One region of the Oceanidesulfovibrio marinus genome, then DNA from elsewhere that is predicted to be linked to it. Evidence: predicted binding sites of a transcription regulator. Region 1 holds the regulator's gene; each other region holds the start of a gene.
What was found. The regulator sigma-54, encoded in region 1, starts transcription at its own class of promoters, with help from an activator protein. The targets are predictions, from matches to a motif close to CTGGCACGGNNNNTGCTT.
Positions count from the first base shown of each region.

Region 1 (10,638 bases):
GATTACCGTCGCGCCTTGAAAAAACGCCGCAGCAAGTCGCCGCACTCGTCGGCCAGCACGCCGCCTGTCACGTCCATACGGTGGTTGAGAAAGGGCAAGGCCGCGGTGTCCATGCAGGAGCCTGCCGCGCCGGTCTTGGGGTCGGGCGCTCCATAGACCAGGTGCGCGACTCGGGCGTGGATCATGGCGCCCATGCACATGAGGCAGGGCTCCAGCGTCACGGCCAGGACGGCGCCGGGCAGGCGGTAGTTGCCCACGGCCGCGGCCGCGGCGCGCAAGGCCTCGATCTCGGCGTGGGCCGTGGGGTCCTGGGCTGAGATGGGCCGGTTGCGGCCGTAGCCCAGAACGCGTCCTTCTGCCGAGAGCACCACCGCGCCGATGGGGACCTCGCCCTCATCCTCCGCGCGTTCGGCCTGTTCCAGGGCCAGGCGCATGACGTCCTCCCAGGAGCGCAGGCCCGAATATTCCGGAAACGGGAACTCTTCCGTCGCGGTCACGGGGTGATGCTCCGATGCGATGCGCGCGTCCAGAATACTGAAGTCTCCATCCGCTAGCTGTTTCGCAGGTGGTTCACGGCATTCTCAAAGATGATCGTGCCCAGCGGCGGCAGCTCGTCCTGCTGGGTGCGCGCGCGGGTGTAGCGCGGGTGGTTAGTCGGATCGTTATATGCCTCGGGGTGGGGCATGAGTCCCAGGATGCGGCCAGTGGGATCGGTGAGCCCGGCAATGGCGTTGGGTGAGCCGTTGGGGTTGTACGGGTACTCCTGGGTGGGCGCGCCGGAGAGCGGGTCCACGTAACGCAGGGCCACGAGGTTGGCCTTTTCAAGGCCTTCCATGACGGCGTCCGAGGCGGCCACGAGCTTGCCCTCGCCGTGACGCACCGGGAACTCCAGCCGGTCGATGCCCTTGGTGAAGATGCAGGGGGAGTCCGGCTCGGCGCGCAGGGAGACCCAGCGGTCCTCGAAGCGGGCGGAGTCGTTCACGGCCAGGCTCACCTGGCGCTCCAGGCGTATACCATCCAGGCAGGGCAGCAGCCCAAGCTTGACGAGGAGCTGGAATCCGTTGCAGATGCCCAAGGCCATGCCGCCGGCGTCCAGCATGGTCAGGAGCTGGTCCAGGATGCGCTCGCCGTCCACGGTGGCGTGACGCCAGCGCTGGGCCGCGGCCTGGGCCGCGCCGAGGTCGTCCCCGTCCAGGAAGCCGCCCGGGAAGACGCAGAAGTTGTAGGCGTCCACGCGGACGCGCCCGGAGGTGAGGTCCGAGAAGTAGACGATGTCCACCTCGTCGGCGCCGGCGCGCCGGGCCGTATGGGCGGATTCAATTTCACAGTTGGTGCCGTATCCGGTGATGACGATGACCTTGACGCGGGCCATGATGTTCTCCATTGGGGCCCGCAAAGCCATGTGGGACGCGGGCGGAAATTTGTGTTGACTCTAACGTTCGTCTAGGCAAATTATAGAGTCCCGGAAAGCGTGAGCATGCCGTCCGAGCCCGGCGGGATTGGCCCCCGAGCCTTTCGGATCGGCGCCTGCTCACGAATGAGAGCGTGGATCATCCTAGAACCACAACGCTTTTCCGGGCGAGGCTGAACATAGTGCGGCAGGCGATGGCCGTCAACAGGACTGGTCCCGCCATTGTAGAGCACAGTCGAGGAGGCGCTGCCTCCTTTTTTGTTTCCATATGCTGCGGCGCGGCGCTCCGGGGACGCCGCCGGACAACTTACACAGAGGGAGAATAGATGCGTACGAAATTCATTTTTATTACCGGAGGCGTTCTGTCCTCCCTGGGAAAAGGGCTCGCCGCTGCGTCCATCGGTGCCCTGCTTCAGACTCGCGGCCTCAAGGTCACGATCATGAAGCTCGATCCGTACATCAATGTGGACCCCGGAACCATGAACCCCTTCCAGCACGGCGAAGTGTACGTGACGGAAGACGGCGCCGAGACCGATCTGGATCTGGGCCACTACGAGCGCTATCTGGACGTGTTCATGTCCCGGGCCAACAACTGCACCTCCGGCTCCATCTATAATACGGTCATCACCAAGGAACGCCGGGGCGACTACCTGGGCGGCACCGTGCAGGTCATTCCGCACGTCACGGACCAGATCAAGGAGTCCGTGCTGGCGCTGGCCAGCGAGGACCTGGACGTGGTTCTCGTGGAGATCGGCGGCACGGTCGGCGACATCGAGGGCCTGCCGTTCCTGGAAGCCATTCGCCAGATGCGCGGCGACCTGGGCAAGGAGAACGTCCTCTACATCCATCTTACCCTGGTGCCGTACATGAAGGCCGCCGGCGAGCTGAAGACCAAGCCCACCCAGCACAGCGTTAAGGAGCTGCGCTCCATCGGCATCCAGCCTGACATTATCCTGTGCCGGGCCGAGGTGGACGTGGACCAGAGCCTGCGCCGCAAGATCGCGCTGTTCTGCAACGTGGACGCAGACGCCGTGTTCGCCGCCGTGGATGTGAGCAACATCTACGAGGTGCCGCTGAAGTTCTACGAGGAAGGCATTGACCAGAAGATCGCGATCATGCTCAAGCTGCCGGCCAAGAACCCGCATCTGGAGCCGTGGACCAGGCTGGTGGAGAAGCTGGCCAGCCCCGCGGGCCGCGTGTCCATCGGCATCGTAGGCAAGTACGTGGATCTCAAGGAGGCGTACAAGAGCCTGCACGAGGCCCTGGTGCACGGCGGCGTGGCCAACGACGTGGCCGTGGACCTGGTGTACGTGAACTCCGAGGAGATCACGGCCAAGAACGTGACCAGCAAGCTCAAGGGCCTGGACGGCATTCTGGTGCCCGGCGGCTTTGGCAACCGCGGCATCCCTGGCAAGCTGCTGGCCATCCGCCACGCCCGTGAAAAGAAGATTCCCTTCTTCGGCATCTGCCTGGGTATGCAGTGTGCGGTCATCGAGTTCGCGCAGCACGTCATGGAGCTGGACGCCGACTCCCAGGAGTTCAAGCCGAGCACCAAGGAGCCGGTCATCTACCTGATGACCGAGTGGTTCGACTTCCGCCGGCAGGTGACGGAGAAGCGCGACGAGAGTTCGGACAAGGGCGGCACCATGCGCCTGGGCGCGTACCCCTGCGTGCTCAAAGAGGGCACCCGGGCGTTCGAGGCGTACCAGACAGAAGAGATCAGCGAACGCCACCGCCATCGCTACGAGTTCAACAAGGCGTACTACGACAAGTTTGCGGAGAAGGGCATGGTCTTCTCCGGCCTTTCGCCGGACGAGACCCTGGTGGAGATCGTGGAGCTGCCGGACCATCCGTGGTTCCTGGGCTGCCAGTTCCATCCGGAGTTCAAGTCCAACCCCATGCATCCGCATCCCCTGTTCCGGGAGTTTATTAAAGCCGCCAAAGGGTATAAAGGATAAGAATGATTTTCGGACGCCATACTGCCGGTCTCCGCGGGCGCATGTCCCGCGCGGAGATCGTACGCCGCGCCAGAGCGGTAGAGCTTCTCGTGTTCGACGTGGACGGTGTGCTTACCGACGGCGGTCTCTACTACGACGAGAACGGCCAGTATGCGAAACGTTTCGACGTGCAGGACGGCCTGGGCATTAAAGCGGCCCAGGCCGTTGGCCTGCACATCGGCGTGATCACCGGGCTGGACTCCAAGGCCGTGGCCAACCGCGTGAATGAGCTGGAGATTGATGAGTATGTGGCCGGCAGGGTGGAGAAGTCTACCGCGTTCGAGGCTCTCTGCGAGCGGCATGGCGTTGCGCCGTACCAGGCTGCCTACGTGGGCGACGACTGGGTGGACATAGGGCCCATGCGGATGGCGGGCCTGCCCATGGCCGTGCCCAACGCCCAGCCCGAGGTGCTGCAGGTGGCCGCGCACGTGCTCTCCCGCCCGGGAGGCCGCGGCGCCGTTCGCGAGGCGATCCGGCTGGTGTTGTTCTGCAAAGGGTGCCTGGACGGGGAGCTGGAAAGCTGGCGCAAGGGAATGGCCCTGGCCAAGGCCGCTTCCCGACGTTTAAATCGCTAGAATCTCCGGGCGCTATCTGCGTAGTTTCATTTCCCTTCCTGTCTTACGGGCGGCGAATTACGCGCGCCCCGCAGGGAAAACTCGTTGCCACCGTGCTACATCTGTGGCAAAACGCGTTTTGTGTCAGCAACAATTATGCCGTCTTTTCTTTCTCCTGCAATGTATGGGCGTTTTTGCAGTATTGTGAAACCTTCTCGTGTTGAAGGAACCCTGGAGTTCCCCTCTCTGAAAAGTGTTTTAAAAACGCAACGCCTCATATCTATTATCCGTACTCCTGACGGGGAAGGTCCGTAACCGCCATGGGTCTGGAACTCAGACAACAACTCAAGCTCAGCCAACAGCTGGTGATGACGCCCCAGCTGCAACAGGCCATCAAGCTCCTGCAGCTCTCCCGGCTGGAGCTCATGGATACTGTTCAGCAGGAGCTCCTGGAAAACCCCTTTCTGGAGGAGGGCGCCGAGGCCGAGGCGCTGGAGCAGGCCGAAGTGGTTCCCGAGGTCGAGACCACGCCGGCCAGCGATCAGGAGCTCATGCGCAACGCCGATTGGGAAGACTACATCGGCGACTTCTCCTCTACCTCCAAGCAGGCCCAGGTCCGCGAGTTCGAGGCCGTGGAGGCCACCTCCTTCGAGGCGCGCATTTCCGGCAAGACCTCGCTGGAGGGGCACCTGGAATGGCAGCTCAGGCTCTCCCGGCTCAATGACAGGCAGATCGACATAGGCCTCGCGGTTATCAACAACCTCGATTCCTCCGGTTATCTGCAAGCCACGAATGAGGAGCTGGCAGTGCTTACCGGCGCCTCGCCAGAGGAGATCGAGCCGGTCATCAAGTCGATCCAGGAGTTCGACCCCGTAGGCGTGGCCGCGCGCACGCCGTCGGAGTGCCTGCTCGTGCAGATCAAAAACTACGGCATCGACGATCCCGTGCTTGAAGAGATCGTGCGCGAGCACCTGGAGGATCTGGAGAAGAAGCGCTACAAGCCGCTGTGCCGCAAGTTCCGCATCTCCATGGAGGAGCTCAAGGGCTACCTGGACAAGCTCACCGAGCTGGACCCCATGCCCGGAGCGAGCTTCGGCAGCGAGGAGCCGGTCTACGTCTCGCCGGACGTTTACGTCTACAAGTACGGCGACGATTTCGTGATCCTGCTGAATGAGGAGGGGCTGCCCAGGCTGGAGCTCAACTCCGACTACATGCAGGCCATGGAAGGCCGGTCTTCCAAGGAAAAAGAATACTTCCAGGACAAGATGCGCAGCGCCGTGTGGCTGATGAAGAGCCTGTACCAGCGCCAGCGCACCCTGTACAAGGTGACCGAGAGCGTGGTGAAGCATCAGCGCGAGTTTTTCGAGCACGGCGTCACCCATCTCAAGCCGCTCATCCTCAAGGACGTGGCCGAGGACATCGGCATGCACGAGTCCACGGTGAGCCGCATCACCACCAGCAAGTACGTCGCCACGCCCCATGGCATCTTCGAGCTCAAGTTCTTCTTTAACTCCGCCCTCGGCCTGGATGACGGGTCCCAGGTCGGCTCCGAGAGCGTCAAGGCGCTCATCAAGAAGATGATCTCCGGCGAGAATCCCAAGAAGCCGCTTTCCGACGAGAAGATCGCGGAAATGCTCAAGGATGAGCTGCAGGTGAACATCGCCCGCAGAACTGTTGCCAAGTACCGGTCCGCACTGGACATTCCATCGTCTTCCAAGCGGAAACAGGTTTTCTGACCCGATCCCCGCCCAGGAATTGCGAAAGGAGGGAATCTATGAACATAGCCATCACCTTCAAGGGCTTTGAGCCGTCCGAACACCTCAAGAAGTATGCTTACCGACGCTTCGGCAAGCTTTCCAAATACGTGGACTCCAAGGAAGACAACTCCGAGATGCAGGTCAACCTCGGGGTCGAGAAGTTCCGCCATCTGGCCGAGGTCTCGCTGGCAGGCGACAACATCAACCTCACCGCCACCGAGGCGAGCGAGGACATGTACGCTACCATCGACATGGTTCTGGACAAGCTGGAGTCCCAGCTGCGCAAGCTCAAGGACCGCGACAAGGACCGCCGCAAGGGCGACCGCAGCCGCGTCAACATCGAGACCTTCACCATCTCCGAGAACGAGAGCGGCATGCGCGAACGGACCATCATGGCCACGGACTCCATAGAGCCCAAGCCCATGTACGTGGACGAGGCCGCGATGCAGCTGGACACGTTGGACTACAACTTTCTTGTTTTCCGGAATGCGGACACGGAACGCATTAACGTGATATACCGTATGAACAAACACGACTTCGGTCTTATCGACCCGGGACAATAGCTCCATGCGACTCGCGGATTATCTGGACAAAGATTTGGTCATACCCACCATTCAGGCGACGGAGAAGGGTGCTGTGCTCGCCGAGCTCATCGCCCCCGTGGCCACGAAAATTCCCGACCTGGACGCCGACAAAGCGCTGAAGGTGCTGCTCGAGCGCGAGTACCTGGGCACCACGGGTATCGGCGATGGAATCGCCATACCGCACGGCAAGCTCGAAGATCTGCACGAGATCGTTCTCGTGGTGGGCCGCAGTCCGCAGGGCGTGGACTTCGAGGCCCTGGACTTCAAGCTCTGCACGATCTTTTTTCTCGTGCTCGCACCGGAGAAAGTGGCCGGCATGCACCTGCGCATCCTCGCGCACATCTCCCGGCTGCTGAAGGAAGAGTCCTTCCGCAGGGAGTTTCTGGAAGCGGAAGGCAAGGAGCAGTTATGGGAGCTTCTTTCGAGGACGTGAACGCCGAAGGCTCCTTTCCGCTGGTCATCGTCGGCGGGCTCTCCGGAGCCGGAAAGTCCACGGCCATCGATGTTTTCGAGGACTTACGCTTCTTCGTGGTGGATGGTCTGCCGGCCTCCATCGTACCCAAGCTGACTGCCCTGTTTTCGGGCCAGAACCAGCTCCAGTTCCGCGGTCTCGTGGTGGGAATGTACTTCCGCGACCGCACCTTTCCCCAGTCCTGGCTCGAAGCCCTTGAGGAGCTCAAGCTGCAGGGGCTCAAGCCGCAGATCATCTTCATGGAGGCGCGCAACGAAGTTCTGGTGCGGCGCTACTCCTCCACCAGAAGGCCCCATCCCGTGGCCCAGCTTATGGCCATGGACGGCAAGGAGGGCGACGAATGCGGTCCGCTCAGCCTGGACGGGGCCATCAACCTGGAGCGAGAACGGCTCTATCCCATCAAGAAGATGGCGGATATCGTCATCGACACTTCGGATTACTCTGTTCACGATCTGCGCAAGATGATCCAGCGCAAGTGGACCGCTCTGGAGGAAGGGGAAGGCCGGCTCAACATCCAGATCATCTCTTTCGGCTTCAAGTACGGCCCGCCGGCCGAGGCGGACCTTATTTTTGATATGCGATTTTTGCCCAACCCGTACTTTGTGCAGTCCATGCGGCCGCTGACCGGCAAGGACGAGGCCGTGGCCGAGTACGTGCTGGGCGTTGAACCGGGCAAGACATTCCTGGTCAAGCTCCGGGAATTTCTCGAATATCTCTTTCCGTTGTACGAGGCCGAGGGCCGCTACCGCGTGACACTGGGCATCGGCTGCACAGGCGGACGCCACCGTTCCGTGGCCGTGAGCGAGGCCCTGTACAAGTCTTTGAAAGAGTCGAATTATGTAGTATCGATCGAGCATCGCCACGTGGAGCTCGGCTAAAATCGGCGGCGGAGGCGGCCGCCGCGGCGATGCGCCGCCAGCCGCCTTTGGCGGTTTTTCAATTTCAGGAATATGCCCATGCGGGAAACCAGCACAACGGAAAAGGTCAAGAGCGCAAAGCAGCTCGAAACGCCGGTCCAGACCGGCGTTGTCGTCGTGACCCACGCTCATTACGGGGCCAGCCTCATCGAAGCCGCGGAGTTCATCCTCGGCAAGCAGCAGTGGTGCGAGTTCGTCAGTGTGGACGGCACCCGCGCTGTGGAGGATACGCGCAACGAGATACAGGTCGCCGTCTCCAGCTGCGACCAGGGCCAGGGCGTCATCATTCTCACCGACATGTTCGGCGGCACGCCGACCAACCTGAGCCTCTCTCTTCTGGGCGCGCAGAACCTGGAGGTGGTCACGGGCGTAAACCTGCCCATGCTGCTCAAGGTTCTGGGCAGCCGCTCCAAGGAGCCGGCGGACCTCGCCCTGGACGCAAAGGCCGCAGGCAGCCAGGGCATTGTCGTGGCCGGCGAGATACTGCGCTCCAAGGTAGGCGGCAAATAGCCATGTTCTGGGCGCGGGTGGACAACAGACTCGTTCACGGCCAGGTCATCGAAACCTGGCTGCCGTACACCGGCGCCAAGACCCTCCTGGTCTGCAACAAGGAGCTCGCGGGCGATGTGCTGCGCCAGGAGATCATGTCCCTGGCCATCCCCTCCAACGTGCGCGCGCGGTTCATCGACGCGGAGCACGCCAACGAGTTCATCGAGAACGACGCCCGTACGGATCGCTCCTCGGTGCTGGCGTTGTTCGCCGATTGCCGCGACGCCCGCATCGCCATGCAGCACGGCCTTGCCATCAAAATCCTCAACATAGGCAACCTCCACTACACACCAGGCAGCGAACAGATCTGCCCCCACGTGGCCCTTTCCCCGGAAGACGCTGTCTGTCTACGCGGGCTGGAGAAGATGGGGGTGGAGCTCGATTTCCGCTGTCTGCCCACAGAACCGGTGCAGGTGAAAGCGACATGGTGACGGTACCTACCTTCATGGACGTGTTCTACGTCGTGCTGATCGCTTTTTTTTTGTGGTTTTTTCGGGGCTGCGTTTTACCCTGAACCTCGGCGTCATTGAACGTCCCCTGGTTTTCGGCCCACTTCTGGGCCTCGTCCTGGGCGACATCGGCGATGGCGTGGCCGTCGGCCTCTTTTTCGAGCTCTTCTGGCTGGACCTCATTCCGGCCGGTACCTACATTCCACCCAACGCGCTGCTCTCGGTGTGCGTCACCCTGGGCCTGATGCGCCACTTCGGCCTCAATGGGGCAGGGGAGTGCGTACCGGCTCTGGCCCTGGGCATTCCCGCGGCCTACGCCGGGGCCTGGCTGGAGCGGATGCAGCGCTCCTGGCAGGACCGCGGCTACAACCGGCTGCTGGCCTGGGCCAAGGGCTCAGAGCGCGGCAGCCAGCCCCACGTTATCGTGCGCTACTCCCTCATCCAGCTCGCAGCCTCCAATCTGCTGCTTGTCATGGTCTGCATGCTCGCTGCGCTCTCCCTGCTGGGGGTGGTCATCCACCTGGCGGGACACGCCCTCTTCGCGCCTCTTTCCCACTTCAGCTGGCCCATGCTCTGGATCACGGCCTCGGTGGGCGGGGTGCTCTCTCTGCGTGTGAAGAACGCCTACCGGACTTTCGCCGCCGGCGTGGTGGCGGTCTTTCTGCTCGTCCTGCTGCAGTAGTTCACAACTGCGACTGCCTGCCGCAGACGTTGTGCTTTCTCTTTCCAGCCCGGCGTTCGATTCGGGCCGGGGCTGCTGTTCATTGACGCGTCATTCCTGCGTATGGAGTCGAAAGCACGCATCCAGGGCAGGTCGATCTGACCAGACGCCTTGCATGCCGGGCCTTGCCGCTGGTGGTGATTTTCTTCACGAGACATTTGCCGCAGAGGATACGGACGCGTTACGACGTGGTGTGACGGGCTCCCGGCGAATTGGCGGTTGTCAGTGGATGATGATTGTGATATTTCGCACTAGCTACTTGCGGCAGTCCCTGCAAAGCGATTTCCGGAAGATGGCAATAGATTGAAAGAACAGGATATTTTTATATCGTCGCAGCCGAGGCTCGCGCCACCGGATTCCGCAGGAGTTCTGACCTGAAATAGGCCGGAAAGCGACAGCCCGGTTTCTGCGTGCGGCGACGCGCAACCGTGCAACCAACCATCTGAGGAGGTAGAAATGGCCGCTTTAGCTTTCGGACACAAGAACCCCGACACCGACACCGTAGTCAGCGCCCTGGCTGCGGCCGATCTGAAGACCAAGACCGGTACCGAGACCAAGGCCGTGACCCTGGGCGAGTGCACGCCCGAGACCGTTTTCGTGCTCGAAAAGTTCGGCATTGCCAAGCCCGAGATCGTCTCCTCCGTGGCCGGCCAGGACGTGGTCATCGTGGACACCACCGACCTCGCCCAGCTGCCTGACGACATCGCCGAAGCCAACGTGCTCGCCATCTTCGACCACCACAAGCTCGGCGACCTGACCACCTCCAGCCCGCTCGAAATGTGGGTCGGCCCGGTTGGCTGCTCCGCCACCATGATCTACAAGGCCTACAAGGCCAGCAACGTCGAGATCCCCAAGGACCTCGCCGGCGCCATGCTCTGCGCCCTGCTGTCCGACACCGTCATGTTCAAGTCCGTGACCTGCACCGAAGAGGACAAGGCTGTGGCTGCAGATCTGGCCAAGATCGCCGGCGTCTCCGACATGATGGCCCTGGGCATGGAGATGTTCAAGGTCAAGTCCGCCGTGGACGGCGCCACCGCTTCCGAGCTGGTGTTCCGCGACTACAAGGACTTCGACATGTCCGGCAAGAAGGTCGGCATCGGCCAGCTCGAGGTTGTTGACCTCTCCATGCTGGACGCCCGCAAGGCCGAGCTCGCCGAGGAGATCAAGAAGGTCAAGGCCGATGGCCGCCACTCCGTCTTCCTGCTGCTCACCGACATCATGAAGGAA
Region 1 covers NZ_CP039543.1:772,821-783,458, forward strand. The annotation lists gene tadA (tRNA adenosine(34) deaminase TadA) at 3-497, opposite strand; gene E8L03_RS03405 (phosphoribosylformylglycinamidine synthase subunit PurQ) at 551-1,372, opposite strand; gene E8L03_RS03410 (CTP synthase) at 1,738-3,369, shown strand; gene E8L03_RS03415 (KdsC family phosphatase) at 3,411-3,983, shown strand; gene rpoN (RNA polymerase factor sigma-54) at 4,283-5,698, shown strand; gene hpf (ribosome hibernation-promoting factor, HPF/YfiA family) at 5,737-6,282, shown strand; gene E8L03_RS03430 (PTS sugar transporter subunit IIA) at 6,287-6,736, shown strand; gene rapZ (RNase adapter RapZ) at 6,712-7,653, shown strand; gene E8L03_RS03440 (PTS sugar transporter subunit IIA) at 7,732-8,202, shown strand; gene E8L03_RS03445 (PTS sugar transporter subunit IIB) at 8,205-8,672, shown strand; gene E8L03_RS03450 (PTS sugar transporter subunit IIC) at 8,725-9,372, shown strand; gene E8L03_RS03455 (manganese-dependent inorganic pyrophosphatase) at 9,868-10,638, shown strand, end outside.

Region 2 (10,638 bases), 1.7 Mb from region 1:
GTTCCCACGCCGACGGCGTGGCCACGCCTTTTTCGCGCACAAGCTGGAAGGCGTGCAGTTGACGGATGAGTTCATTGGGGTTGCGGCCCACGCTGGGCGTAAGTACTTCCATGGCTTGGATCACGCCGTCCGGGTCGATGATGAACCGACCGCGGATATCCACGCCCGAGGCATCGTCATACACACCGTAGACTCTGCCTATCTTGCCGCCGGCGTCGGAAAGCATGGGGTACGGCACCCCGCCCTTGACCATCTTCGAAAGCTCGTCCTGCTGCCACATCTTGTGTGTGAACCGGCTGTCCGTGGATACGGAGAGGACCTCCGCGTTCATCTTCTGCAGCTCGGGGTATTTCACGGCGACCGCCGTGAGCTCCGTGGGTCATACAAAGGTGTAGTCGCCCGGGTAGAAGCAGAGAACGACCCAGCTTCCCTTGTAGTCCGAGAGCTTGACCCGCTTGAATCCGCCATCCTGGTAGGCCAGGGCCTCGAAGTCCGGGGCCTCGTGCCCGACACGCGCCATGACCGGCGCCTGCGGAGCCGTGGCCGGGTTCGAAACGGCCTGCGCCTGTGCCTGCATCGCTGCGCCGGTCGGTCCCTTGGCCGGCTCCAGACAGGAGCTCCCTGCTTCCTCGGCAGCGGGCGCCTGCCCCACCGCACACACCGAAAACGCAGCCACGGCGAGGCACAAGAGCGTCGCTCGCAGCCACTTCCAACATGTTGTTTTCATGATGACCTCCTCGAAGATCGCCAGGGTAATGAAGTGAACTCATCCTCGCTATATGTTGTCAGAAATCGCCCAATACATGTCAAGATTGTATCCATAAGATACCTGATCTATTAAAGAATGATTCTCATTTGCATTGTGAACAACAAAAAAAGGCGCCCCCAGCAATTGGGAGCGCCTTGAAGCAGCATCTATGAAATAGGTCTAGCGGTTCTGCCACTCGTCGTGGCCAATCATGCCGTCCCCGTTCTGGTCCATGTGCATGAACTGCTCATGGGTCATGTCGGAAAAGCCACGGTGGAACTCGCCCATGTCCATCATGCCGTCGCCATTCATGTCGGCCGCGCCGAACGCCTGGTCGCCCATGTGGTTCTGGCCGGAACCCATCTGATTTTGGGTGGTGCCCATGTGATCCTGATAATGGTTCTGGCTGCCGCCGGACATCATATGCTGGGCCAGGCCGTCGCTGCCCATGTGGCTGCCGCGGCTGCCGCCGCCGTACCCGTTGCCGCCTGAGCTGTGGCTGCCGCTATGGCCGCCGCCGTGGCCACCACCGTGGCCGCCTCCGCCCATGCCGCCGCCTCCGCCCATCATGGCGTAAGCCGGCAGGGTGATCGCGAACAGGGCGAGGACAACGAGTGCTGTGGTGATATGTCTGGTCATGAAACTCCTCCTTCTTGTGTTTCATCCTGATTTGGTCTGGTATAAAGCACGACGCGTGCCAACGCAACCTGTGCAAGAAAACATGCTTATATGTCAGACAGATGCACCATAACGAAGTGAGAACGGTCGTGGGCGCTACACACGCTGCATGTATAAAAACCATACAACATGTGCAGCATGTATACAGGTGGGAAAAAAGGGGAGGCGTAGCCGGAGCTCCCGGCGTGTGGATCAGGAGGCCGCGAAGGCCGTAAGCTTCGTGAAGCTGTCGGAGAGGACGGACTGCTCGCCCACGGGCTGGCGCAGGTACTCGTTGAGCGGGCCCACCATCTGCAGCGCTTTGTCGATCTCGGGGTTGGAGCCCTGGGAGTACGCGCCGATGTTGACCATGTCCTCCACCCGCTTGAAGGTGGCGAGATGGCGCAACGCGTCGCGGCCGGCGTCCTTCACGTCGTCCGGCGTCACGTCGGAACGCAGACGGCTGATGGAGCGGAGCACGTCGATGGCCGGGAAGTGGCCCTTGTCGGCCAGGTCCCGCGTGAGCACGATGTGCCCGTCCAGGATGGAGCGCGTGGAGTCTGCAATGGGCTCGTTGAAGTCGTCGCCGTCCACCAGAACCGTGTAGATGCCGGTGATGGTGCCCTTCTCGCTGCGGCCGGCGCGCTCCAGAAGCTTGGGCAGATGCGCGAAGACCGAAGGCGTGTACCCGCGGGAGGTCGGCGGCTCGCCCACGGCCAGACCCACCTCGCGGGCGGCCATGGCGAAACGGGTCACCGAGTCCATCATCAGCAGCACGTCCTTGCCCTGGTCACGGAAGTACTCGGCCACGCTGGTGGCGGCGTAGGCCGCGCGCATGCGCACCAGGGGTGACTGGTCCGACGTGGCGACCACGAGCACGGAGCGGGCCATGCCCTCGGGCCCCAGGTCCTTTTCGATGAACTCCACCACCTCGCGGCCGCGCTCGCCCACCAGGGCGATGACGTTGACGTCGGCCTTGGTGTAGCGGGCCATCATGCCCATGAGCGTGGACTTGCCCACGCCGCTGCCGGCCATGATGCCCACGCGCTGGCCCTTGCCCAGAGTGAGCAGGCCGTTGATGGCGCGCACGCCCACGTCCAACGGGTCGGAAATGCGGGGCCGGGAGAGCGGGTTGGGCGGATCGGCGAACAGGGGGTAGCGGTCGTCGCCGGCAATGGGCCCGGAGTTGCCGTCCAGCGGCCTGCCAAAGGCGTCCACGGCGCGGCCCAGAAAGGCGTCACCCACGGGCATGAGGGGCGCGGCGCCGTCGCTGCGGATGAGCGAACCGGGCTGGATGCCGCGCATGTCGCCGTATGGCATGAAGAGCACGGCGTCGTTCTTGAATCCCACTATCTCGGCCGCGATCTCGGCATTGCAGGCGCCCTCGCCGTCCGGGATGAGCGCGCAGACCGTGCCCAGGGGGGCGCGTATGCCGCATCCTTCTGCGATCATGCCCACTACCTTGCAGACCTTGCCGTAGGTGCGGCAGGGCGAAGCGGTATCGAGCATCCGGGCGGCGGCTGCCGGGTTCATGCCTGAGCCCCGCCGTCCTGCTCCGGAGCGGGCTGCCCGGCGTCTTCGTTCATGTCGGCAGAAACATTTGCGGAAGTGTTTGCGGACACTTCGGGGGAAGCTTCTACGAGATCATCTGCGGAAGCGGCTGTGGAAGCCTCTGTGGGGTCATCTGCGGACGCTTCGGGGGAAATTTCTTCAGTGGCGGCTTCGGCAAGCTGCGCCGCGCGGGCCTCGGCCTCCTCGCGGGTCTGCTTCTCAGCCGGGGTCTCGGGCAGCTCCAGGGAGTCAAGCACCTCCTGCACCACCTGCCGGCGGCTTTCCAGGGAGTTGTCCACCAGCCCCAGGGAGCTTTCCACCTTGAGCCCGCCGGGCGTCATGGAACCGTCGCCCTCGATGCGCCAGTTGCGCAGTGAATGGTAGCGGTCGCCGAAGGCTTCGAGGATGGAGCGCAGGATTTCCGCGTCGTCCGGGTGCACGCGCAGCACAAGGCCCTGGGCCGCTTCCAGCCTGGCGGCCGCCTCGTCCAGCAGCGCCTCGATCACCTCGCGGCGGCTTGCGTCCAGGGTGATGCCGATAATTTTTTCCACGGCAAGTTGCACGAGCAGCAGAAGGTCCTCGCGATAGGCGCGCCACACGGCAATGGAGCCGTCGCTCACCGCGGCCAGGGAGCTGGCCAGGGACTCGGCCATCTCCTGGTGGGCCTGCACCAGCTCTTCCTGAGCCTGGCGCACGCCCTCGTCGTAGCCCTCGTCGGAGGCCTGCTGACGGATCTGATGCGCTTCCTCGCGGGCGGCCAGCAACACCTCGCGGGCCTTGTCCGCCGCGCGCGCCTTGACGCGGGCCATATACTCGGCCTCGGCCGCCTCGTCCCAGATGGAGTGGTTGTGGTGCGTATCGCCCACCGGAGCACCGGCCAGGTTCCGCACCACGCCGCCCATGATGACCTTGCCGGTCCGGGCGGTCTGGCTTCCTGCATCAGACGAAGACATCGCCGGAACCCCTTGAGATCTGGATGCGGTTCTCCACCTCCAGACGGCGGACGGTCTTGACTATGGACTGCTGCGCGCCTTCCACATCGGAGAGCCGCACCGGCCCCATAATCTCCAGATCCTCGCGGATCATGGTCGCGGCGCGTTCCGACAGGTTGGAGAAGAACTTCTCCTGCAGATCTTCGGACGCGCCCTTGAGCGCCATGGTGAGGTCCTCGTTGGAGATTTCCTTGAGCAGCTCGCGGATGTGGCGGTCGTCCAGCCCCTTGATGTCGTCGAACACGAACATGAGGTTCCGGATTTCCTCGGCCATCTGCGCAGACTCCTCCTCGATCTCGGAGAGAACTTCCTCTTCGGTGGCGCGGTCCACGGCGTTGAGGATCTCGGCCACGGCCTGCACGCCGCCCACTTTCTTGCCTTCTTTTCCGCCCATGGCGATAAGCTGGGATTGAAGCACCTTGTCCACTTCCATAAGTGTGTCCTCGGGCACGGCTTCCAGCCTGGCCAGGCGCATCAGAATCTCCGGCCGCACGCCGGAGGGCAGGTTCTGCAGCAGCTCGGCCGCCTGGTCCGGATGGAGATGGCCCAGGATGAGCGCCAGGGTCTGGGGGTGCTCGTTTCTGAGAATCTGCGACAGGATGCGCGGGCTGACGTTGCCGAGCTCGCGGAACGGCGCCGGCCCGTGGTCCAGGTTGAGCGCATCCATAATATACTTGGCTGTCTCGGGGTCCAGGTTCTTGGTCAGCAGCCGCTTGACCGCGTCGCCGCCGCCCTGGATCATGTCCTGACCGGTGACAAGGGCCTTGTGGTAGTCGCGCACCACCTCTTCCACCGTTTCCTGCGGCACGGTGTCGAGATCGACCATGGCGCGGGAGACCGCGGTGATCTCGGTGCGATCCATGCGCTTGAACATCTCGGAGGTGAACTTGTCACCCATGGCCAGCATGAGAATGGCCGTCTTCTGGTGTCCGCTGAGCTTATCAGGCACGAGCTGCCGCCTCCGGGGCTTTCATCCAGGTTCTGAGTATGGCCACGGCCTGGTCGAGGTTCTGCTCGCTCATCTGCAGGGCATGGGCCTTGATGTCCTCGATCTTGCGCAGGGCGTCGATGGCTTCCGCCTCTTCTGCGTCGCCTTCCATGAGCGCCAGGCGTTCCTCGCCCTCGGGCAGGCCTTCCAGCCCTTCCACCATCTCCGTTTCCACGCGGGGCCGGATAAGGGCCATGATGACTGGCCGCGCGACCACGATGAGGAAGACGATGATGGTGAGGAAGATGAGTATGGGCCGCAGGGAGCTGCGCAAGGAGTCGAGCAGCTTGTCCAGCAGGCTGCGGTCCAGCGACGTGTCCGGTCCGCCAAAGGAGATGGAGGACACCTCGATGGTGTCGCCGCGGGACGACTCGTAGCCCACAGCGCTGCGCACCAGCTGGGTCAGGCGCTCAATCTCTTCCTGCTTGCGCGGCACGAACACATACTCTTCCGTCTCCGCATTCTTCTCATACGTCCCGTCCACGATAACGGCCACGGACAGGCGTTGCAACTCGCCCAGCGGCTCGATGATCTGATGCTCTTCCTTGTTGATCTCGAAGTTGGTGGTACGCGTCTCGCGAGAGGACTGCTGGGTGGAGAGCGCGCCCTGCATGCCGTCGCCGCGGAAGTTGGCGTCCGGCACGCCGGAGTTGGTGTTGGCCTGGCCCTGGGTGGCCTCTTCGCTGCGCTGCTCGCTGCGGACCACGGCGCTGTCCGGGTCGTACAGCTCTTTGTGGATAGTCTCCTGGCTGAAGTCGAGGTCGGCGTTGACCTTGGCGATTACCTTGCCCGCGCCGATGACCGGGTAGAGCATCTCCTCGATGCGGCGCTCGATGCCCGTCTCGATCTGCTTCTTGTACTCCAGCTGGGAGGTGGTCAGCCCTTCCAGGGTGCCCTCTTCCTCAGGTGCGTACAGCACCTTGCCGCGGGTGTCGGCCACGGTGATGCGGTCCTTGGAGAGATTCTCCACACTCATGGCCACAAGGTTGACGATGGCCATGAGCTGCTTGTTGTCCAGGTCCCTGCCCTTGGCCAGGGAAAGCACGATGGACGCGGAGGTGTCGGCCTGCTCCTCGATAAACAAGCTCTTGCGGGGAATGACCAGATGGACTCTGGCCTTCTCCACCTCGGGAAACTCGGTGATGGTCCGCGAGAGTTCGCCCTGCAGAGCACGCTGGTAGTTGATCTTCTGCACGAAGTCTGTCTGGCCCACCTTGAGCTGGTCGAAGATCTCGAACCCGACGCCCTGGCCCACCAGGCCGCCTTCGCCGGCGATCTTGAGCCGCAGATCATACACGCGGGGCTCGGGAACCTGGATGGTGGAGCCGTTGTCCGAGAGCTTGTAGTCCACCTTTTCCTTCTTCAGGATCTCCACCACGCGGGAGGCGTCCTCCGCACCGAGGTTGGAGTACAGGACCTTGTAGGTCGGGGTGTTCAGCCACATGAGCATGAGCACGAACGCAACGACGACGGCCGCGCTGAGGCCGACGATGAAGGTGCGCTGCGCCACATTGGTGCTGCCCCAGAAAAGCTTTGCCCTATCGAGCCCTGATTGCAGAAGGTTTGCCATGACTTCGCTCCGGTCAACTGCTTGACGTGTGAATTCGTAGTATCAGCGTTAGATGCGTCGTTTCTGTTTAGAACTGCATGCGCATGACTTCCCTGTACGCCTCCATAACCTTGCCGCGGACGGCCGAGGTCATGGACATGGCGATGGAAGCCTTTTGCAGTGAAATCATCAGCTCGTGCACGTTCTGGTTCTCGCCGGAGGCAAAGGACTCGATCAAGCCCGCCTTCTGCTCTTCCAGGCCGTTCACCTTGGCCAGGGAGTCCTTGATGGTGTTGGCGAAAGTGTTGTGGCTGCCGCCGGGCTCGTCCGACTTTTCAAACGACTTCTGACCGACAATCTTATTTGCATCCTGCAGCGCGCTCTTGTAGGCGTTCATGGCAATGTTGTTGATAGCCATTTCGAAATCTCCCTAAGTTTAGGTGCCCAACATCAGGGCTTTGTTGAACATGTTTTTGACTGTCTCGATGGAAGTGACGCTCGCCTCGTAGCTGCGCGAGCTGGTCATCATGTTGGTCATTTCCTCCACCACGTTGATGTCCGGGAAGAGCACGTAGCCCTCCTCATTGGCATCAGGATGGCTGGGGTCGTACACTTCCTTGAAGGGCCGCTCGTCCGTGGTGATGTCCATGACACGTACGCCTTTGAGCTCGCGGTCCAGCGCGGACTTCATGTGCACGCTGAATGGCGAGTCCACAGGCGAGGTGGCCAGGGTCACGGCCTTGCGACGGTACGGGCCGCCTTCCGGCGTGCGCGTGGTTTTCGCGTTGGCCAGGTTCATGGCGGTGACATTGAGCTGCTTGCGCTCTGCGGAGAGCGCGGACGAACCGATGTCGAATGCAGTCATGAAGTCCATTACTTCTGACCCTCCTGAATCACTTTGCTGAGCTCCGAGGCCTCTTTCTTCACCACCGTGGCCAAGGCGTTGTACATCATACTGTTCTTGCTCATGATGCCGACCTCCTTGTCGAGGTCGACCTCGTCCTGGCCGTGCTCATGGTGGGGTTGAAAGGCGCGTTCGAACTCGGGGCCGAAGCCGTTGGCGTTGAACACGGCCGGAAGGTGATCGCCCTGCGTGCGGGACATCTTGCCCCGAGCGTCCCGGCCCAACGCGGCCTGCAGCTCCTTCTCGAACTCCAGCCGTAGCGGCCGGTAGCCGGGCGTCCGAATGTTCGCCAGATTGCTCATGACGACATTTTGACGTTCCAGCCGCATGTCCATGACCTTGCCGGTCAATTGTACGAATGATGGGAAGAGGCTTTTCATGACATATTTCCTTGGGCTGCGCCCTGTTTTCTCTGGAACCGTGCGCCCGGCGCCGGGCCGGATGCGTCACGGGTTCGCGATCCAGGAAGCAAATCCCGTTCCACACTCTCAATTACTTGATTTTACAGTATTTATTTGTAGTACCTCCTAGTGCATGGCGCATAAACTCAAGATTTCGGCACCCCTACCGATACAATCCGTCTCATGAAGATACATTCGCCCAGCTGGCGTTTTGGCATGCTGCCTGCATATCATGCGCAAGGCGTCCGATCCCCGGAATTCCCTGCCGTCCGCACCAGGCAGTGAAACAGGGCTCGGGACCAGCTGACATTGGCACGGCGATTGCTTTGCCACTGACCATCAGATGCGACACGATTCGCGATGGATCGCGAACTCGATCCGAATCCGGCAGAAGGCCGGCAACGGACATTCCCAATGGAGGGGAATCATGAGCGAGAACCTGGATTACGAAATCAACCAAGAATTGGGCGAATGCTACCTCTTCATGGGCGACCTGGAAAAAGCCCAGGAGTACTACGAGAAAGCCGCCACCTCCAACGGCGTCCACGCCGCTCCCTATATGGGTCTGGCCACCATCGCCGTGCAGCGTGGCAGCCTGGACGAGGCCCTGGGCCTGTACCAGCGCGCCGCCTCCGTGGAGCAGAGCGACAAGGCTCTGGCCGGCATCGGCCTGGTGCGCATGGAACAGGGAAGCAACGATGAGGCGTACGAGAAGTTCGCCGAATCCCTTGCCATCAATCCCGAGAATCACGTGGCGCTGTTTGGCATTGTCCAGACCGGCTACACGATGGATCGCCTCGAATCGGTCATCCCGTACCTTGAGAAGTGCCTGGCCGTGGACCCCATGAAGAGCGACGTGCGCTACACCCTGGCGGGTTGCCTCGTCAGCCTGGGCCAGACCACGGACGCAGGCCGCCATCTCGAGATCCTCATAGAACACGAGCCCGGCCACACGGCTGCGCGCGAGCTTTATGAGCAAGTGACGGCCCTCTAGGACGCTGCCGAAAAAGTTTTGCACGCCAGGTTGTTCAACAACAACGCAGGCAAGGCGCAAGAAACGTGTAGGGCTGACGCGTATGCAAGATACGCGATGGCTTGAACTTTTCACGGCACCCTAGCCAGCGGGAACAACCTGTTTAGGACCGCACCCGCCCACGCGATCCCCCTCCACGGTTCTCCGGCTCCCTCACTGGCGCGAGGGGGCCGGAGACCTGTTCTTCGAGCACCGGGACCCGCCCTGCCCTTGCAACCTGCAAGGGTTCGTGGCAGTCCTGTGGTGCGTTTCGTCGTTTATTCACGTATTACCTGGAGCACCAGGTTGTTAGCTTCGTGCTCCCGCGGCATTTGCCGCGAGGCCGGCCCGAGGCGCGGCCGCTCTTACAACTGAAAAGCGAAAATACAAATATTTTCTGCTCTCAGTAATATCCTGCAAATCGGAGAACATCATGGATCGTCTCGTCATCAAGCGCGCCATTCTCAGCGTCACCGACAAGTCCGGGCTGCCCGAGTTCGCGCGCGCCCTGGCCGCCAACGGCGTGGAGCTCGTCTCCACCGGCGGCACCGCAAAGCTTCTTTCCGGCGAGGGCCTTGGCGTGACCGAGGTCAGCCAGGTCACCGGCTTTCCGGAGATCATGGGCGGCCGCGTCAAAACTCTGCACCCCGCCATCCACGCCGGCGTGCTTGCGGACAAGGACAACCCCGAGCACATGGCCACCCTGACCGAGCTGTGCATCAAGCCCTTCGACCTCGTCTGCGTGAACCTCTACAACTTCGCCGAGGCCGCCAAGAAAGAACTGCCGCTCAAGGACGCCGTGGAGCAGATCGACATCGGCGGGCCCACCCTGCTGCGCGCCGCGGCCAAGAACTTCCATTCCATGCTCGTCGTGCCCGGCCCGGACCACTATGCCGCCATTCTTGACGAAATTCAGACAGACGGTGCCGTTTCCTTGACGCTGCGCAAAAAGCTGGCGGCCGAGACCTTTGCCGCCGTGTCCGCCTACGACGCGATGATCGCCGCATATCTCAAGGACCACGACGCGTAAGTCCATGGAGTAACGGATTATTCCGGCAGGCTGTTCAGAAGCCGCGCAGGCTCGGTGCATGACATGTTCAAGCTTCATGCGTATATATGGAATACGTGAAGGCTTGAGCATGCAACGCAATGCAGCTGGCAAAGACGCCTCAACGGCCTGCATCGTCTCATATCACCATCCTTTCAGGAGGGTTGGAGCATAGCATCCAAGGTTCAGGGCAACACCCAGGGGCTCAAGCCCAGTCAACTCAAGGCCCTGTCGCGTCTCTACCACCGCCGCTACCCCAATGACGGCGGGTATACGCTCGACCAGGCGCGGGAGCTCGCCGCGCTCTCGGCCTCCACAGGCCGGCAGCTCGGCCTGCTCATCGATCGCCAGGGACGGCCCCGCCACGTGCTCGTTGGCGGACCGGACTCCATCCTCATCCCGGAGCTTGCCCGTAGCCGTCTGGGCGCCGGCCGTCTGCGCGGCCTGCGTTTTCTGCACACCCATGTCCACGGCGAACCGCTGACCCGCGAGGACCTCATGGACCTCGTGTTTCTGCGTCTCGACTCCCTGGCCTGCCTGCGCATCGGCGCGCACGGCATGCCGGAACAACTGCAGGTGGCGCACCTTCTGCCCGGCCTGCCGGAGCTGCCCGAGAGCGGCACGCCGTCGGTTTCCGAGGCAGGCGCTCCGCCTGGCGAGGATGAGCCTTACCGCGTGCTCGATTTTTCGTGGGACCGGGTGGACGTGGACTTTTCCTCCCTCACCGAGGCCCTGGAGGACGAGTGGTCCCGCAGCGAGGAGGCCGAGACCCGCGCCACGGCTAAAGA
Region 2 covers NZ_CP039543.1:3,832,434-3,843,071, reverse strand. The annotation lists gene prxU (thioredoxin-dependent peroxiredoxin) at 1-577, opposite strand, end outside; gene E8L03_RS16950 (EF-hand domain-containing protein) at 929-1,387, opposite strand; gene E8L03_RS16945 (FliI/YscN family ATPase) at 1,619-2,938, opposite strand; gene E8L03_RS16940 (FliH/SctL family protein) at 2,935-3,909, opposite strand; gene fliG (flagellar motor switch protein FliG) at 3,896-4,855, opposite strand; gene fliF (flagellar basal-body MS-ring/collar protein FliF) at 4,890-6,506, opposite strand; gene fliE (flagellar hook-basal body complex protein FliE) at 6,574-6,903, opposite strand; gene flgC (flagellar basal body rod protein FlgC) at 6,922-7,359, opposite strand; gene flgB (flagellar basal body rod protein FlgB) at 7,359-7,769, opposite strand; gene E8L03_RS16910 (tetratricopeptide repeat protein) at 8,218-8,784, shown strand; gene E8L03_RS16905 (IMP cyclohydrolase) at 9,236-9,832, shown strand; gene hflX (GTPase HflX) at 10,022-10,638, shown strand, end outside.
Region 2: flgB (flagellar basal body rod protein FlgB) is a predicted target of sigma-54. The motif match lies at 7,856-7,873, and genes of this name have one in related genera.

Region 3 (10,638 bases), 2.2 Mb from region 1:
GATGGGGCCGTGCACCAGGTGCAGGGCGTCGGCAATGGGGTAGAGCACGACCCGGGAGCCGCAGAACACGCAGGCGCGCTGGCTTACGGCTCCGGCCAGGCTGTCGCGGTTGCAGGCCATCTCAAACGGCTCGGCCCCGCCCTTCACATATATCTGATCTTTCCGGTCTTCGAAAATTGGCTGTGTCATGACGTCATCCTTGGGCTACGTGATGAAACTTTTTTGACCTTTTGAGCCAAGGGGCGCTGCCCCTTGGGACCCCGCCAGGAAACTCAGTTCCCTGGACCCTTTACTGGGTCTGTTTTATGCAATCGCTTCGCTTTTCCGATGCGGCCGGCGCCTCCCGCAGCGCCGGCGCCCGTTGCCCCCAGACTGTGCCGAATCTCGACTAATCGAGTGCGTAATCTTCGGCGACCTCACCCTCTTCCAACGCGTCCAGAATCGCGTCCACGGCCTCTTCGCTTTCCACGTTGCCGTACCAGGTGTTGTTGGGCTGGATGACCAGCACAGGACCGGACTCGCACTGCTTGAGGCAGCCGGTGGTGGTGAGCAGGGCGTCCAGGCCGCGGTCCAGGATCTCTTCTTCGAGATACTGGGCAAGACCGTCGGTCTTCTTGTGGCAGACGCCCTTGGGCTCGCCCTTGGCGCGGAACGATTGACACATCAGGATATGATACGTGGGCTTTGCCATTGTCGTATTCCTCCTTCGCTATCTCGATGCGAATGGTGGTTATTGTTTTCCCTTGCCCCGGCCTTTGGGCTTGATGCCGAAGGCGTAGAGCACGGCCCCCTGAAGCGGGGCGTCTTCATACACGCGCACGTCGATGCCCTTGTCGGCGAGAATCGTGCGCGGATTGTCTCCGGCGCCGGCCGCGATCAGGACTTTGACGTCGGACAGAATCTCGGCCAGGGCGCTCCAGCGATTGTCGCCGCCGCCCCTGGGCGGGGTCTTCCGCGCCTCGTGCAGTGTCACGAGACCGTTGTCGTTGCTGTAGATAAGAAGCGTTTCGGCATGGCCGAGGTGCACGTCCACGGCCTCGCCGTCCGAGGTGGCCACGGCCACGTAGGGCCGGTCCAGATCGGGCATGGGCCGGTCGGTGACCGCTTCCGCCTGGGACGCCAGCTTGATGCCCCGCAGCAGAGTGGCCGCGTTTTCCTCGCCCAGCAGAGAGACTACGTCGCCGCCGAGGCTGCCGATGATGGCGCTCGGCATGACCGAACGGGCCGCCATAAGCGCTTCTTCCATGTCTTCTTTTGTTGCAGGGCGCGCCTTGCCCAGACCGGACTTCTCCCGCGGTTCGAACGGTACGAGCTCCAAGGCGTCCACGCCCCAGTCCTTCAATGTCGCCGCGATTTCGGCCATGTGGTCCTTGTTGATCTCCGGAACCACCGGCACCACGACCGTCGTGTACAGACCGTTGTGCCTAGCTTCGGCCACACCCTTCTTCTGCTGGGACAGGAGCACCTGCATGGCGTCGTCGCCGCGCATGGAGCGCTTGCCCGTGCGGATGAAGGCCACGAGCCCGCCGAGCCTGGAGGGGTCTACATCGGCCACGGAGAGCCGCACGCAGTCCACGCCGGCCTCGGCCAGATCGTGGGCGTAGCCGGGCAGGGCCAGGCCGTTGGTCGCCACGCTGATGCGCACATCCGGATACGCCTTCCGCACCATGCGCGCCGTGGCCATGGTCTCCTCCGGCCGGGCCAGGGGCTCGCCGGAACCGGACAGACAGACTTCCACCGGAGGCTCGGCCTTTTCCAGCAGCGCGGCCAGATACCGGGCCGACTCCTGGACGGACAGCGTCTCGGACGCCACACCATTGGGTGCGGTGTAGGCGCAGTCCATGTTCCTGTCGCAGAAGCGGCACTGAACATTGCAGAGCGCCGAGACCGGGAGCTTGATCCGGGTGGTATGGGGCGGCATGTGCGTCACGTTGTCTCCAGAGTTGTTTCCTTGGGAAAAAGGGGGCGCGGGACCGACGAGGCGACTGCGCCGGTCCACGCGCCCGAGCCCAAGGGAGTGTGGGAGTCCGGTGCTAGTAAACCAGCTCGAAGCTCTCCACAGGGTTGTCGCGATCCAAGCGGGAGAGGAGCGCGTCAACTATCTTTTCCAGGAGCCTGATGGCTCCGCGATAACCTACGGTGGGGAAGTACTGGTGTCCCACACGGTCTATGATGGGGAACCCGTGGCGGATATGCGGAATATCCTCGTCCCGGGCCATGTACTTGCAGTAGGTGTTGCCAATGATCAGATCGACAGGCTCGTTCTTGATCCACTGGTGGAGCAGGAACATGTCGCCGTGCTCCTTGACGTTCGGCTCGAACGGCGCATCCTTGGTAATCTCTTCGATGCGCTTGTAGAACGTCTTGCCCTGCGTACCGGTGACAATGTGCACGGGCTGCATGTCGATGGAGACCAGGAACTCGGTGAGCGCGATGAGCTGGTCTGGATCACCGACCAGAGCCACCTTCTTGCCGTAGAAGTACTGGTGGTAGTCGGAGATGAGGTCCACGAGCTGGCCGCGTTCGTGCAGGATGGTCTCGGGCACGCTCACGCCGCCAAGGCGCCGCAGGGTGTCCACGAACCGGTCCGTGTTGTTCAGGCCGATGGGCAGCGGCAGCACGGTGCAGGGAACCTTGTACTCGGTGTCCAGGTACCGGGCGCCTTCGGCAGAGGCCCATTCGCCCAGAGCCAGGGTGCCGCGGCTGTTGGCGCTGTCCTTCAGCTCATCCACGGTCACGCCGCCTTCGGGGAACATGTGGAACTCGCCGGTCAGCGGGCCGTTGAGCACGCCGGAGGTGTCGGGCATGACAATGGTCTTCACCTTCATCAGCTCGGCCAGGCGCTTGACCTCTTCCATGTCGGAGGGCTCCACGAAGCCGGGGATGATGTTGACCTTGCCGTTCTTCTTGCCCGTAGGCTCGGCGAAGTCCTTGATCATGCCGCGGACCATGTTGGCGAAGCCCGTGACGTGGGAGCCGACGTACGACGGCGTGGAGGCGGAGACTACGTACTTGTTGTCCGGAACCTTGCCGTCCTTCTTGGCCTTGTCCACGATCTGGGGCACATCGTCGCCGATGGTCTCGGAGAGGCACGTGGTGTGCACGGCGATGACATCGGGCTCATAGACCGTGAATATATTGTTGATGGCCTGGAGCAGGTTGGACTGGCCGCCGAAGACCGAGGAACCCTCGGTAAACGAGCTGGTGGCCGCCGAAACAGGCTCCTTGTAGTGCCTGGTGAGCATGGACCGGTGGTAGGCGCAGCAACCCTGGGAACCGTGCGAGTGCGGCAGGCAGCCGTGGATGCCGAGCGCCGCGTACATGGCGCCGATGGGCTGGCACGTCTTGGCCGGGTTGATGGAGAGCGCCTTGCGCTCTGCAACCTCGGTTGGTGTATGGCGTAGAAGCTTATCCATATGCTTCGTCCTTCTTGGCTTAGTTGTTCTCCCACACGAACGTGGCGGAGAGCTCGGGGTTCTTTTCCCAGGGAGCCTTCATGAAGCTCCAGACACGGCTGTTCACCAGTCGGTCGATTTCCTTGTAGAAGTTCACCGCGCCCTTGAATCCGGCATAAGGGCCGCCGGAGTCGTAGGAGTGCAGCTGCTTCATGGGAATGCCCATCTTCTGGATGCCGAACTTTTCCTTGATGCCGGCGCAGAAGACGTCCGGGCGGAACCGCTTGACCAGCTCGTCGGCCTCGTACTGGTTGAGGTCGTCGATGACGAGGGAGTCCGTGGACATGTCGGACATGATGCCGTCGTATCCCTTGAACTCGAAGCCCTCGGCCTCAAGCTGGGCCTTCTCTTCCTCGGTCTTGCGCGGCTTGAAGCGCGTGGGACAGGCTTCCACCTCGAGCTCCTCGATGTTCCGGGAGTCGGCGTCGACCTTGATGTCGCCAAGCACGCGGCGGCCTTCGTAGTCGTCACGGTGTGCGAACTCGTAACCAGCGGCCAGGGTGCGCATGCCCATTTCCTTGAACAGATCCTGGTAGTGGTGCGCGCGGGAGCCGCCCACGAACAGCATGGCCGTCTTGCCTTCGGTGCGGGGCTTGATGTCGGCCAGGGCCATCTCGACCGCGGGCATTTCCTCGGCAATGACTTCCTCGACCTTCTCGATGAGCTCCTTGTCGCCGAAGTACTGGGCGATCTTGCGCATGCTCTTGGCCGTGGAGTCCACGCCCAGGAAGTTCACCTTGATCCACGGAATGCCGAACTTGGTCTCCATCATCTCGGCCACGTAGTTGATGGACCGGTGGCACATGATGCAGTTGAGGTCGGCGGTATGCGCCCGGGCGAACTGGTCGTAGGTGGAGTTGCCCGAGAACGTGGAGTTGATCTCGATGCCGCAGCGGTTGAGCAGCTCTTCGATAACGAATGCGTCGCCGCCGATGTTGTACTCGCCCAGCATGTTGATGCTGTACTTGGCCGGCTTGGCGTCATCGTCCAGACCCACAACGTGGCTGAAGATCTGGTTGTTGGCGATGTGGTGGCCGGCGGACTGGGAGACACCCTTGTACCCTTCGCAGGAAAAGCCGAAGATGTTGATGTCGACGCCCTTGTCATTCAGATCCTGCTTGACCTCGCGAGCCGCAGCGTGGATGTCGTCGCCGATCAGGCCCACGGGGCAGGTGGCGAAGATCGCGATAGCCTTGGGCTTGAAGATCTCATACGCCTCGCGGATGGCCTGCTTGAGCTTCTTCTCGCCGCCGAACACGATGTCATGCTCGCTCATGTCCGTGGAGAAGGCGTACGGCATGAAGTTCCAATCGTCGTTGGACTCGGGCTTGGTTTGGTTGCGGCGGGTAAGCCAGGAGTAGAAACCGCAGCCGATAGGCCCGTGGGTGATGTTCACGATGTCGCGGGTGGGGCCCAGAATAACGCCCTTGCAGCCGGCGTAGGTGCAGCCGCGCATGGTGATGATGCCCGGGATGGTCCGGACGTTGGCCTGTATCTCTGGCGGGTTGCCGTCTGTGGCCTCGTTGACCATAAACTGCTTGGCCCGCTTTCTGGCGACCTTCGGAGGATACTTCTTGAGCAGTTCCTCCTTCAGGTCGTTCAAATCCCTGTTGGTGAAGTTCACCAGCTTGTCTTTCGTAGCCATGGTGTGACCTTTCTTTCCTTCGTCTTCAGTGCTCGCTAGGCGATGGAGGCATCGCCGGACTCACCGGTGCGGACGCGTACGGAGTCCAGCACAGGCATGACAAAAATCTTGCCGTCGCCTGGTTTGCCCGTGATGTTCACCTTCATGATGGTCTTGACCACGGTGTCCACCTGCTCGTCCGGAACGACGACGGTGAGCACCCGCTTGGGGTAGAGCCGGCCCTTGTCGCCCAGCAGGGCGACCGCTTCCTCGTGACCCTTTTCCGCGCCTTCGAGGATGTCGCGGCTGACCAGTCCCTTGCCCCGGCCCGTGGCCTCGCGGGCGAAGAATGCATCCACGCCGTTGTCCGAGAGGGCCTTCTTGGTCTGGTTCACCATGTTCATGCGGATGACTGCCATGATCTCCTTCATTGCTAGGAAACCTCCTCGACCTCTCCGGGAGCGGTCTCCTTGATGCCGGACGAGATTGTGTAGACTTCCTCGACCGGGGTGATGAAGATCTTGCCGTCGCCGAACGCGCCCTTTTCGCCGGTGCGCGCGGCTTCCATGATGGTCTTCACCACGAAGTCCTTGTCGGATTCCGAGATGACGCACATGAGCAGCGTCTTGGGAATCTCGTCATAGGTGATCTCGCCGATCTTGATGCCGCGCTGCTTGCCGCGGCCGGCAACCGAAAACTTGGTCACTGCGGGAAATCCCGCATCCATAAGGGCTGCCAATACGTCGTTGTCCTTTTCCGGCCGAACCACGGCCCTAACCATGCTGAACATGTGGTCTCTCCTTAAATCCTGGGTCTGCGGTAGGGTCCGCGGTTTCTAGTTGGCGATGCCGAAGTCGATGAGCAGCTGCTCGAGCTCCTCGATAGCCAGCGGCGTAGGCACGATGAACATCTCGTTGCCGTCGATCTTCTTGGCCAGAGTGCGGTACTCGTCGGCCTGGGGATGCTCAGGCGAGAAGTCGATGACGGTTTTGCGGTTGATCTCGGCGCGCTGCACCTGGTTTTCGCGGGGTACGAAGTGGATCATCTGGGTGCCCAGACGCTTGGCCAGCTCCTCGATCATCTCCTGCTCGTTGTCGACGTTACGGCTGTTGCAGATGAGACCGCCGAGGCGCACGCCGCCGGCGTCCGCGTACTTCACGATGCCTTTGCAGATGTTGTTGGCCGCATACATGGCCATCATCTCGCCGGAGACGACGATGTAGATCTCCTGGGCCTTGCCTTCACGAATAGGCATGGCGAAGCCGCCGCAGACAACGTCGCCGAGGACGTCGTAGAACACGTAGTCGAGCTCTTTCTCTTCCTTGTAGGCGCCGAGCTGCTCCAGAAGGTTGATGGAGGTGATGATGCCGCGGCCGGCGCAACCAACGCCGGGCTCGGGGCCGCCGGACTCGGTGCACATGGTGCCGCCGTAGCCTTCCTTGACGATATCTTCGATTTCGACGTCCTCGCCCTCTTCACGCAGGGTGTCGAGAACGGTCTGCTGGTTGAGGCCGTGCAACAGCAGGCGGGTGGAGTCGGCCTTGGGGTCGCAGCCGACGACCATGACCTTCTTGCCCATCTCTGCGAGACCGGCGACGGTGTTCTGCGTGGTAGTGGACTTTCCGATTCCGCCCTTGCCGTAGATAGCGATCTTTCTCATGAGCTTCCTCCCATGGGTTTGGTGTCGCGTTGTTCTCCAAAAACAACCTGAGGGTGACTGACATAGGGCAAGGTGTGTGCCAAATATGACAAACAAATCAAAACATACTGATTTCAAAAAGAAAAAGCCCCGAGAGGCTGTCCTCTCAGGGCTTACATTTGGTGGCTTTGGCTTACAAAAGCGAAGGGAAAATGCTACAATAGTGTAAGGTTTACAAATTTAACAATGAGCCCGGAAGATCTATTATCTCCGCGTTTCTCCTACATTTTCTGCGCTATTTAGCGCCGCCCCCCAGACCCCGGGCGAATCGTTCGCCCTACCGTCCCCGCCGCTCGGCCACCACGCCTTCCAGACCGAACTTCTTGATCCGGTAGCCGATCTGCCGCAGCGTGATGTTCAGCTCCCGCGCGGCCCGCGACTGCACCCAGCCGTTGCGCTCCAGCGCGGCGATGATCTCGTGCTTCTCGATGTCCTCCAGCGAGGCCAGCTCCGGCGGCCGCTGCATGGGCACGTCTGTCTTGTGGAAGAAGAACGAGGGAATGTCGCTCAGCTCGATGGTGTCGCCGTCGGTCATGATGGACAACCGCTCCATCAGGTTCTCCATCTCGCGCACGTTGCCCGGCCAGTCGTAACGCACCATGGCGTCCAACGCCTTGGACGTCAGCCGCAGGCGGCGGTCGTACTCCTTGGAGAGCTTGTCCAGAAAATGGTTGAGTAGCGCCGGGATGTCCTCCTTGCGCTCACGCAACGGCGGCACCAGAATCGGAAACACGTTCAGCCGGTAGTACAGATCCTCGCGGAAGCGGCCGGCCGCGACCTCGGCCTCCAGGTCCTTGTTCGTGGCGGCCACGATGCGTACATCCACCCGCCGCGTCTTGGTGGAGCCGAGCCGCTCGAACTCGCGGTCCTGCAGGAAGCGCAGCAGCTTGACCTGGATGTTCATGGGGATCTCGCCGATCTCGTCCAGGAACACCGTGCCCTTGTTCGCCTCCTCGAACCGCCCGGCCTTGGAGTCCGTGGCCCCGGTGAAGGCGCCCTTCTCGTGGCCGAAGAGCTCGCTTTCCAGAAGCGTCTCCGGCAGGGAGGCGCAGTTGACCATGGTGAAGGTATGGTTGGAGCGGTCCGAAAGCTCGTGGATGATCCGCGCGATGAGCGACTTGCCCGTGCCCGATTCGCCCAGCAGCAGCACCGTGGCCTTGGTGGGGGCCACCTTCTCGATGAGCTGGAGCACCCGCGCCATGGGCCGGCTTTTGCCCACGATGAAGAACCGCTGGTAGTTCTGGGAAAGCTTAGCCTTGAGGCTGACGTTCTCCAGCCGCAGATTCTCCTCGCGAGCGCGAACCTGGCGCTGGATGTTCACCATCTGCGAGATGAGCGTGGCCACGATGGTGAGGAAGCGGATATCCTCCTCAAAGGAGACGTCGAGACCGAAGAGCCGGTCCACGTTGAGCACGCCGATGGGGTGGCCGTGCAGCATGATGGGCACGCCGATGAACGAGACCTTGTCCTTCTCGAACCGGCGCGATTTGGTCTTGTCCAGGAACAGGGGCTCCTTGGCGATGTCCGGCACCACGAACGGCTTGGCCGTACGGAAGATGCGGCCCGTGACGCCTTCATCGAGGTTGTACACTCCGCGGCGGATCTCCTCGTCGTTGAGGCCGTGCGATGTGCGGATGAGCAACTTTTCGGACTGGTCGTCCTGCAGCGTCACAGTGGCGCGTTTCATGGAGAGCTCTTCGCCAAGGATGCGCAGGATCACCCCGATAGTCTCATCGAGATCGAGGGTCTCGCCTATCACACGGCTGATCTCGTAAAGGACCTGGAGCTCCAAAGCTATTATATTCTGACGCATGACATATGATCTCGAAGTAAGGGTTGGCGTGTAAAAAAGGACATCCGGTAGCTGGGGTTACCATAATGTCATTTTCACGAATTTGCAAAATTCTTTTTTTCCCCTTCCTCAAGCCGCCTGGAGAGCCATTCCACACGCTCCTGCAGTCGCTCGTGATGCGATCCGGCCCAGTACACCCGGCCGCATGAGGGGCACATCTTGAACGCGTCATAGTACTTCTTGGTCTTCGGCTCCAAAAGGTGCAGCACATCCGCCTTGGCCACGTCCACCAGGAGATCGTTGCAGCGCACGCAGCGCGTGAAGGTGGCGAAGGGCGGCCGCAGCCCGTAGAGGGTCAGCACCTCGGCAAGCTGCTCTTCCGGCTCCTGCGCTCGCAGCAACCTGCCCCAGACCACGTTGCTGCGCTTGAGCAGCGCGCGGTCCCGCGTGAGCACGATGCGCCGCTCCGCCTCGGCCATCGCAGCGGCGTCTTCGTCGTCCAGGGTGTTGTCGTACAGAGTATCGAACCCAAGCACACGGAGCTGCGTGGCCAGCCCGCCCACGTTCACGTCCGCCAGGAATGCCGGCCGGCCCGGCGCCCATGGCTTGAGCTGCGTCGGCGTATGGAAGTCCACCGGCGGCTCCGGGGCCAGCACTTCCACGCGCTGCCCCTCCTGGAGCCGATGGCCGAAATCCACTGGCCGCCCGTCCACGATAAGCGACTCCACCTCTGTATGCGGCGGGCCCACCGCCTCCAGCGCATCCTTCACCGAGGTGCGCCGGCCCAGCGGGTAGCGGAGCACGCCGTCCACGCACTGCTCCCGGTAGCGGTGATGCAGCAGCGCATCAAGATCGCCTCCAAGAACAAACTCCACGGATTGCCCGCGCGCGTTCCCCGTTTCCCCATCGGAAATCATGGCGTCCGCTGCCGTGACGTGATAAAGAGTATACGATGGAACACGTCTACCTCGCTGTTGCTCTGGCCGCCATTGCAGGCGGCTTTTTCCTGGAATCCATGGTGCGCCGGGCAACAATGCACAGCCTGCCGGCCGTTCCGCCCAAGGAGCTGGACGACAGCTACGCGCCGGGCGAGTTCAGCCGCTTCATCCACTACACCCGCGCGCGCCTGCATTTCGGCAATGTCCAGGGCGTCATCACCTCCGGAGCGATTTTTCTTTTCATTGCCCTGGGCGGCATCGGCCTCGCGGACTTCTGGGCCGCGTCCATAGCCACCTCCCTGGGTTTCGATGGCTTCAACGCCGCCAGCATGTCCGGCGATATCGTGCGCGGTCTCATCTTCCTGGTCATCCTCGCCGTGCTCTCCGCCGCCCTCGGCCTGCCGTTCACGCTGTACGACACCTTTGTTCTTGAAGAACGCTACGGCTTCAATCGTACCACATGGAAGACGTTTCTGCTCGACCGGATCAAGGGCGCGATTCTTACGGCGCTGCTGGGCGGTCCGCTGATTGCGCTGGTCATCGCCGCCTTCCACCTGGCCGGAAGCTGGGCCTGGCTCGCCGGCTGGGCCGTGGCCTCGGCCTTCTCCCTGCTTATGCTCTGGCTCGGCCCCTCCCTGCTGCTGCCGCTGTTCAACAAGTTCGAGCCCTTGGAGGAGGGCGAGCTGCGTAGCGATATCGAGAAGTACTGCTCGGCCCAGAACGTCGATGTGACCGGCGTCTTTGTCATGGACGGCTCGCGCCGCTCATCGCGTTCCAACGCCTTTGTCACCGGGCTGGGGTCCAAGAAGCGTATCGCGCTTTTCGACACCCTTATGGAATCCCTGCAGACCAACGAGATCGTTGCCGTGCTGGCGCACGAGGTGGGCCATTACACGCTGGGGCATATCCCGCGCACGGTGGCGCTTTCCCTGATACGCAACGCCGCGCTCTTCTTCCTCCTGGGGCTGGCCCTTGCCGATCCGGACCTGTACGCCTCCTTCGGCGTGACGGGCATGCCGGTAGCGGCCGGGCTGGTCTGCTTCGGTCTGGTCATCGCGCCCCTCTCCTACGTGCTTGGCGTGGTGGATAACGCCCTGTCGCGCAAGCACGAACGCCAGGCCGACGCCTAT
Region 3 covers NZ_CP039543.1:3,343,215-3,353,852, reverse strand. The annotation lists gene nifE (nitrogenase iron-molybdenum cofactor biosynthesis protein NifE) at 1-189, opposite strand, end outside; gene E8L03_RS14885 ((2Fe-2S) ferredoxin domain-containing protein) at 389-691, opposite strand; gene E8L03_RS14880 (radical SAM protein) at 731-1,921, opposite strand; gene nifK (nitrogenase molybdenum-iron protein subunit beta) at 2,034-3,416, opposite strand; gene nifD (nitrogenase molybdenum-iron protein alpha chain) at 3,436-5,100, opposite strand; gene E8L03_RS14865 (P-II family nitrogen regulator) at 5,136-5,510, opposite strand; gene E8L03_RS14860 (P-II family nitrogen regulator) at 5,513-5,869, opposite strand; gene nifH (nitrogenase iron protein) at 5,915-6,739, opposite strand; gene E8L03_RS14850 (sigma 54-interacting transcriptional regulator) at 7,056-8,591, opposite strand; gene E8L03_RS14845 (Mut7-C RNAse domain-containing protein) at 8,666-9,445, opposite strand; gene E8L03_RS14840 (M48 family metallopeptidase) at 9,523-10,638, shown strand, end outside.
Region 3: nifH (nitrogenase iron protein) is a predicted target of sigma-54. The motif match lies at 6,805-6,822, and genes of this name have one in related genera.